Regions from separate parts of the Kitasatospora sp. NPDC089913 genome, predicted to be linked through region 1. Evidence: riboswitches for the same ligand, from Rfam matches in the RefSeq annotation. Region 1 holds a riboswitch; the other holds the start of a gene.
The links. Region 1 has a riboswitch for thiamine pyrophosphate ahead of ACIPYS_RS31160 (purine-cytosine permease family protein). Riboswitches for the same ligand answer to the same signal wherever they lie in the genome.
Positions count from the first base shown of each region.

Region 1 (4,206 bases):
CCCGCGCCCGCCCCGCCGACGCCGAACCGGTCCAGCAGCCGCAGCAGCTCGGACTCCACCCGGCCGCGGAACCGCACCGGGTGCTTGGTCTCGATCGCGAGGTCCACCGGGCGCCCGGAGTCCACGGCCAGCTCCAGCAGGCTCTCCAGCCGCAGCACGCCGCGCAGCTCCGGGTCCTCGCTCGGCCTGCCGGTCTTCCAGGCGCCGAAGTCGTGCGACTCCAGCTCGGCCAGGGTCATCGCGGAGACCGTGCCCCGGCCGTCCGAGACCCGGCCGATCCGCCGGTCGTGCACGCAGACCAGCTGTCCGTCGGCGGTCACCCGGACGTCGCACTCCAGCGCGTCGGCCCCCTCGGAGAGCGCCCTGCGGTAGGCGGCGAGGGTGTGTTCGGGCAGGGCGTGCGAGGAACCGCGGTGGGCGATCACCTGGACGCTCCGGTCGGTGCGGGCCGTCACGGGTGAGACATCAGGGCTGGTCACACCCCCCACGATAGGCGGCGGAAGTGACACGGAGGCGACGTCGGCCCCAACCCGGGGGGCCGACTTCGTCACTCCGTCGCGCGGCGGGGGGCGTTCCGACGGGCGCTCCCGTGGCGTTCCGGCGGTTGCTCCCGTGGCGTTCCGCCCGGCTCCCGGCGGTGCTCCGCAGGCGTTCCGAGCGGCGTCGGACCGGTGTTCCGTGGACGTTCCGCGGGAGTTCCGCCGGAATTCCCCGGGCATTCGGCATTCGACGGACATTCCGGCGGACGGCCGCCCGGGGCGTTCCGGGGGCCGCCCCGGGCCGCCCGGTCAGCGCGCGTCGGTGACGGCCCGGCCGCGGGTGAACGGGGTCAGCGCCCAGGTCGCCAGGGCGGGCACCAGGAAGCCGAACAGCGAGGCCGAGGTCCACTCCTGCGGGGTGAAGTGCAGCAGCTCCTGCGCGGACGTCCAGAAGTCCGTCCACCAGCCGGCCACCGCGGTCGGCGCGATCAGCTGGTAGACCGCGAAGCCCAGCGCCCACGGCAGCAGCATCAGCCAGCGGGACGGCGCCCCGTCCGAGAGGTCCCAGCCGCGCCGCCCGGCGCCGAGGAAGTAGTCGACCGCCAGCACCGCGAACATCGGCACGAAGACCGAGCCGATCAGCCCCAGGAAGGCGTAGTACGAGTCGGTGAACGCGGTGATCTGCAGCGCGAGCACGGTGATCAGCGCGCCGGTGCCGCCGGTGAGCACCCGGCGGTCGACCTTCGGCAGCAGGTTGTGGATCGACATCGCGGTCGAGTAGACGTTCGCGAAGGACTGGTCGGTCTCGCGCAGCACCAGCACCAGCAGGAACAGCCAGCCCGCCCAGACGCCCAGGAAGGAGTCGAAGATCCGGTCGGGGTCGCCGTCCGCCTGGAGCAGCGCCATCAGGCCGAGCACGTAGCACCAGACCTGCGCCACCGTGTAGCCGGAGAAGCTGCCCCAGAACGCCGAGCGCGGGGTGCGCGAGTGCCGGGTGTAGTCGGCGGCGAGCGGGACGAAGGAGATGGACACCGCGATCATCGCGTCCGTCGCCCGCAGGAAGCCGTGCCAGTTGCCCGCGCCCGGGTCGGCGACGCCGTTCCGGCCGAGCTGGACGGTGAAGTACACCATCGCCACCGCCACCGCGACGGCGACGAAGCGGCGCAGCACGGCGATCGCGCCGAGCGGCCAGATGGTCAGCGCGGTGGTGATCGCGCCGGCCAGGACGACGAAGAGCCAGCGGTAGCCCTCGGTGCCGACGACGGTCTGCGCGCCGAGCGCGATCGTCAGCAGCTCGTACACGCCCCAGCCGATGCACTGGACGATGTTGAGCACCGTCGGCACGTAGGACAGCCGGGTGCCGAACAGTCCGCGCAGGGTCGCCATGGCGGGCGCGCCGGTGCGGGCGCCGATCAGCGCGGCGACACCGAGCATCGCCGTGCCGACCGCGGTGCCGGCCACGATCGCGGTCACGGCGGCGGCCAGCGACAGCTCGCTGCCCTTGGCGCCGAGCACGGTCGCGGCGGTGGTGAAGCCGATCAGCGAGACGCCGAGGTTCATCCAGAGCGCGAAGTGGTCGCGGAAGCGGAGGGTGCGGGGCGGCTCGGTGTCGAGCACCAGCGGCGCCTCGACCCGGGTCTGGGGCTCCAGGACGGCGGTCGCCGAGGACGAGGACGAGGAGGACGTCGAGGACGTCGAGGCAGGCGGCACGGCCGATATCTCCCTACGCCGGCATTACCCGGACAGGTTCCGGCGGTCTGCGCCCCCTCGACGGTCCGTCCACGGATCCCGTGGCGTACGGTCGACCGGCGCACTCTCAGCCTGGTGGGTCCAAGCTCCCGCGTGTCAGTTCGGAGCGACAGGCTAGCGGGCACGGGGAAGAACGCCAAGGCCAGGGGGCCGGGCGGGCGGCGTCCGGGGCGTCCGTCTGGTCGGGCTAAGGATTCTTATGAGTTCTTCAGAAGGCTCCTTACGGCAATCGAATCGAGTGTGCGAAAAACTATGGTTGTTGGTCCTGTCAGCGATGGAGGTCGTCCGTGAGCACCGAGCGCGAGGTTGGGTCCACCGGGCCGCAGGGGGAGCAGCCCTCCGGCGGCCAGGGGGTGGTGGGTTCCCCTGCTGACGGTCCGGCGCAGCAGAGTGCGGCCGGCCCGTCCCCCGCGGCGGAGCCGTCGGCTCCGGCCGTCGAGGGGGGTTCCGGCGGGTTCACCCCCACCGTGGCGTTCGGCAAGCTGACGGCCCCCGAGCCGGCGGCCCCGCCGGTGCCGGCGCCCGCCGCGCCCGCCGCACCCCCGGCCGCCGAGCCCGGCTACCTGGACGCCCCGCCGCCGGTCCTGCCGCCTGCCCCGGCTCCGGCGGCGCCCGCCGCCCCGGCCGCCCCGCAGGGCGGCAACCCGTACGCCACCCCGGCCCCCGGCACCCCGGTGCCCCCGGCCCTCGCCGCGCACGACCCGTACGGCGCGCCGTCGGCCCCGCACGACCCCTACGCGGCGCCCGCCGCGGCCCAGCACGACCCGTACGGGACGCCCGCCGCCCCGCCGGCCCCGGGTGCGACCGGGCAGCACCACCACCCGTTCGGCGCAGGCCAGCCGCTCGGCGGCTGGGGCTCCCACGACATCGCCCCCGGCGCGCCCGGGGCCCCCGGCGGTCCGGGCGGCCCGCTCGGCTACCCGGGCGAGTACCTCGGCGCCCCCGGTCCCGGCGGCCCGCGCAAGAAGCGCGGCGGTCTGATCGCCCTGGTCGCGGCGGTGGCCCTGGTGGCCGGTGTGGCCGGCGGCGCGGTCGGAGTGGCCGTCGCCGACCGCGACGACACCTCCGTCAGTGCCAAGGCCGACCGCAGCTCCACCACGGTCCAGGCCAACAACACCCAGAAGAACGAGCCCGCCCCGGGCTCGGTGGCCGGAATCGCGCAGAAGGCGCTGCCCAGCGTCGTCACCATCAAGGCCCAGGGCAACGGCGAGTCCGGTACCGGCACCGGCTTCGTCTTCGACACCGAGGGCCACATCCTCACCAACAACCACGTGGTGGCGCCCGCCTCCACCAGCGGCGGCAAACTGACCGTCAAGTTCGCCGACGGCAGCTCCTACGGCGCCTCGGTGCTCGGCCGCGCCGAGGGCTACGACGTCGCGGTGATCAAGCTCGACACCCCGCCGAAGGGGAAGCTGACGCCGCTTCCGCTGGCCGACTCCGACAAGGTCAACGTCGGCGACTCCACCATCGCCATCGGTGCCCCGTACGGCCTGGAGTCCACCGTCACCACCGGCATCATCAGCGCCAAGGACCGCCCGGTCGCCTCCGGCGACGAGACCGGTGCGCAGGCCTCGTACATGAACGCGCTGCAGACCGACGCCTCGATCAACCCCGGCAACTCCGGTGGTCCGCTGCTGGACTCCTCGGGCGCGGTGATCGGCATCAACTCCGCGATCCAGTCCAACGCCTCCAGCAACGGCCGGGCCGGCTCCATCGGCCTGGGCTTCGCGATCCCGGTCAACCAGGCCAAGTGGGTCGCGGACACCCTGATCAAGACCGGCAAGCCGGTCTACGCCAAGCTCGACGTGCTGCGCAACGACGACTACAAGGGCGACGGCGCGCAGATCCAGACCCGCGACATCCAGGGCCAGCCGGCCGTCACCCCCGGCGGCGCCGCCGACCAGGCCGGCCTCAAGCCGGGCGACGTGATCACCAAGCTCGGCGGCAGCCCGATCGAGAACGGCCCCGCCCTGGTCAG
Region 1 covers NZ_JBIVGI010000026.1:93,142-97,347, forward strand. The annotation lists gene ACIPYS_RS31155 (glycerophosphodiester phosphodiesterase family protein) at 1-479, opposite strand, end outside; gene ACIPYS_RS31160 (purine-cytosine permease family protein) at 789-2,189, opposite strand; TPP riboswitch at 2,182-2,331, opposite strand; gene ACIPYS_RS31165 (S1C family serine protease) at 2,516-4,206, shown strand, end outside.

Region 2 (4,206 bases), on a different contig from region 1:
AGACCCGGTTGCCCTGGGCCGCGAACTCCGCAGACTTCTCGGCCATCCCGGCGAGCGCGTCCTCCCCGTAACCGGACTCGACGGCGCTCGAACCGTCCCCGTGCTCCTCGCGGATCTTCTGGGAGATCTTCATCGAGCAGAACTTCGGACCGCACATGGAACAGAAGTGGGCGGTCTTGGCGGGCTCCGCGGGGAGGGTCTCGTCGTGGAACTCGCGGGCCGTCTCCGGGTCGAGGGCCAGGTTGAACTGGTCCTCCCAGCGGAACTCGAAGCGCGCGTCGGAGAGCGCGTCGTCCCAGTCCTGGGCACCGGGGTGGCCCTTGGCCAGGTCCGCGGCGTGGGCGGCGATCTTGTAGGTGATGACACCGGTCTTCACGTCGTCCCGGTTGGGCAGGCCCAGGTGCTCCTTGGGCGTGACGTAGCAGAGCATCGCGGTGCCCCACCAGGCGATCATCGCGGCGCCGATGCCCGAGGTGATGTGGTCGTAGCCGGGCGCGACATCGGTGGTGAGCGGGCCCAGGGTGTAGAACGGGGCCTCGTCGCAGATCTCCTTCTGGAGATCCATGTTCTCCTTGATCTTGTGCATCGGGACGTGGCCCGGGCCCTCGATCATCACCTGGACGTCCTTGGCACGGGCGATCCGGCCCAGCTCGCCCAGGGTCTGCAGCTCGGCGAACTGCGCCTCGTCGTTGGCGTCCGCGATCGAGCCCGGGCGCAGGCCGTCACCCAGCGAGAAGGTGACGTCGTAACGCGCCAGGATGTCGCAGAGCTCCTCGAAGTTCGTGTAGAGGAAGTTCTCCCGGTGGTGCGCCAGGCACCAGGCCGCCATGATCGAACCACCGCGGGAGACGATGCCGGTCTTGCGGCGGGCGGTCATCGGCACGTAGCGCAGCAGCACGCCCGCGTGCACGGTCATGTAGTCGACGCCCTGCTCGCACTGCTCGACGATCGTGTCCCGGTAGACCTCCCAGCTGAGGTCCTCGGCCCGGCCGTCGACCTTCTCCAGCGCCTGGTAGAGCGGCACGGTGCCGATCGGCACGGGGGAGTTGCGCAGGATCCACTCGCGGGTGGTGTGGATGTTGCGGCCGGTGGAGAGGTCCATGACGGTGTCGGCGCCCCAGCGGGTGGCCCAGGTCATCTTCTCCACCTCCTCCTCGATCGAGGAGGTGACCGCCGAGTTGCCGATGTTGGCGTTGATCTTCACCAGGAAGTTGGTGCCGATGATCGCCGGCTCGACCTCGGGGTGGTTCACGTTGACCGGGATGACGGCGCGGCCGCGGGCCACCTCGTCCCGCACGTACTCGGGCGCCAGGCCCTCGCGCAGGGCGACGAACTCCATCTCGGGGGTCACGATGCCGCGCTTGGCGTAGCCGAGCTGGGTCACCGCGACGTCGCCGCGCCCGCGCAGCGGCCGGCGCGGGCGGCCGGGGAACACCGCGTCGAGGTTGCGGAGGTTCCCGCCGCGCGGCGAGGTGTGCTTGATCCCGTCGTCCTCGGGGCGCGCCTCGCGGCCGTCGTACTCCTCGACGTCGCCGCGCTGGCGGATCCAGGCGTCCCGCAGCGCCGGCAGCCCGCGCCGGACGTCGGGCTCGTAGGCCGGGTCGGTGTACGGTCCGGAGGTGTCGTACAGCGGGACGGTCTTCTCGTTGGTCAGCACGACCTCGCGGTACGGCACGCGCAGGTCGGGGCGGGACCCCTCGCGGTAGGCCTTGCGCCAGGCGGGGGTGGGGTAGCCGGTGCCGGCGCTGGTCACGGCGGCGCCGTGCGCGGACGGCGACTGGGCAGACTGCGGCTGTGCCTCAAAGGTGGTCAACGGACCTTCAACTCCCTACGCCGGCATTACCCGGTCAGGTTCCTGCGGTCGACGCAGCCTCCGGTCCGTCGTCCGACGTCCCGTTCAGCGCCCTCTCAGCCCGGTGCTCCGAGCTCCCGCGTCCGCAGGCGGTGTTGCCCGCGCATGACGTCCAACACCGTAGCGAGCCGACCGCCGGAGGTCCAGAGGGGGGTCGGCGCGGGAGAACGGCGAGGTCCGGCGGGTGAAGGGTGGGGCGCGGAGGCCTTCCGGCGGGCAGACTGGCCCAGGGCGTGTCCTCGGACCCCCGCCCCGCAGGCGCGGGTCCGGAGAGACGCCCCAGGAGCCGACGAGTCGAGGGAGGCCGGCGTGATCGGGAGCACGGGGCGGGTCACCGGAGCGGTGGGTGCGGGGCTGGTCGGCGAGGTGATGGTGCACGTGCCGGAGCGGCGGGGCGCCGAGGCGTTCCTCGCCTACCTGGCCGTTCCCGGGGACCGGCTGGTGGTGGGGACGCCGGTGGTGGTGATCGAGTACCAGCCGCCGCGGACGGTCTATGTGGCGCCGATCGGGCCCTGACGTCCGGCGGACCGGCCGACCGGTGACCGTCCCTGCCGGTCCGCCGGCCGCCCGTGACGATCCACGGACCGTCCCGTGACGACCTTGTGACGGTGCGTCATGTCACTTCCCTTTCCCCGCACCGAGCCCCGGCGGACAATCCGTTTCGGCGCATCTCCTGCGCCGGAAGGGGGAGTTGAACCATGGGATTCATCATCGCCGGGGCGGCCGCCGCGGCCGTGCTGGTCATGATCACGCTCTTCAAGCTCATGTGGCGGGTGGCCGAGCCGAACGAGGCACTGATCATCTCCGGTTCCCGCCACCGCACCGAGGGGGTCGGTGACGGGCTGGGCTTCCGGATCGTCACCGGCCGGGGCACCCTCGTCACCCCCGGCCTCCAGGGCGTCCGGCGGCTCTCGCTGGACCTCAACGAGGCCGAACTGAACGTCGAGTGCGTCACCACGCAGGGCATCCCGGTCCGGGTCAAGGGCGTGGTCATCTTCAAGGTCGGCGACGACGACGTCTCCATCGCCAACGCCGCCCGCCGCTTCCTCGACCAGCAGAAACTGATCAGCCAGCGCGTCCACAACGTCTTCGCCGGACACCTGCGGTCGATCGTCGGCGGACTCACCGTCGAGGACATGATCCGCGACCGGGAACGGCTCACCGGTGAGACCAGGGCCGCCTCCGGACTGGAGATGGAGAAGCTCGGCCTGATCATCGACACCCTGCAGATCCAGGAGATCATCGACCCGACCGGTTACATCAAGAACCTCGCCATCCCGCACGCCGCCGCCGTCCAGCGGGACGCCAGGATCGCCCAGGCGGCGGCGGACCGGGTGGCCACCGAGGCGGAGCAGGAGGCCGCCGCCCGCAAGGCCGAGGCGACCCGCAACAGCGAGATCCAACAGGCCTCCTACCAGGCCGAGATGGACACCGCGACGGCCCGCGCCCGGCAGGCCGGACCGCTCGCCGACGCCGCCTCCCGGCAGGAGGTGGTGGTCCAGGAGACCCGGGTCGCCGAACTGGAGGCGCGGCGCAAGGAGCAGCAGCTCCAGATCGACGTCCGCAAGCCCGCCGACGCCCGCGCGTACGACACCCGCACCACCGCCGAGGCGGCCCGTGACGCCCGGATCTCCGCCGCCCAGGCGCAGGCCCAGGAGACCGAGCTGGCGGCCGCGGCCGAGGCCGGACGGGTGCGGATCGCGGCCGAGGCGGACGCCGACGCCACCCGGGTGCGCGGTCTGGCGCAGGCCGAGGCGACCACCGCCACCGGGCGGGCGGAGGCGGCCTCGGTCGAGGCGCGCGGCCTGGCCGACGCCGCCTCCGCCCGGGCGGTCGCCCTGGCCAGGGCCGAGGGCATCAAGGCCCGGGCAGCCGCCCTCGCCGAGAACCAGGAGGCGGTGGTGGCCCAGGAGTTGGCCGAGCAGTGGCCGCAGATCGTGCGGGCGGCGGCCGAGTCCTTCGGCAACGTGGAGCACATGGTGCTGCTCAACGGCGCCGACGGGATGGGGGAGCTGTTCGCCAAGGCGCTCGCGATGGGCGGCACCGGGCTCGGGCTGGCCCGGCAACTGCTGTCCACCGTCGGCGCGGACGGCGGGACGGCAACCGCTGCTCCCGGCTCCGCCGCCCCCGCCCCCGCGGCCGGTGCTCCCGCGACCGCGGCAGCGGTCTCCGTCCCGGTACCGGTCGACGCCGTGCCGCCCGCCTTCCTCCACCGCGACGGCACGGACCGCCGCGAGGACGAGGAGCCCGGGCGGGACTGAACCGGTCCGAGTAGCCCGGCGGCGCCCGCCTGAGTACGAGTACTCAGGCGGGCGCCGCCCGGTCCGCAGCACGATGGGACCATGCACCCAGCA
Region 2 covers NZ_JBIVGI010000015.1:57,965-62,170, reverse strand. The annotation lists gene thiC (phosphomethylpyrimidine synthase ThiC) at 1-1,753, opposite strand, end outside; TPP riboswitch at 1,809-1,943, opposite strand; gene ACIPYS_RS22825 (hypothetical protein) at 2,162-2,368, shown strand; gene ACIPYS_RS22820 (SPFH domain-containing protein) at 2,551-4,113, shown strand; gene ACIPYS_RS22815 (3-oxoacyl-ACP synthase III family protein) at 4,195-4,206, shown strand, end outside.
Region 2: it holds a riboswitch for thiamine pyrophosphate, as region 1 does, so the genes downstream of both, thiC (phosphomethylpyrimidine synthase ThiC) here and ACIPYS_RS31160 (purine-cytosine permease family protein) in region 1, are expected to answer to the same signal.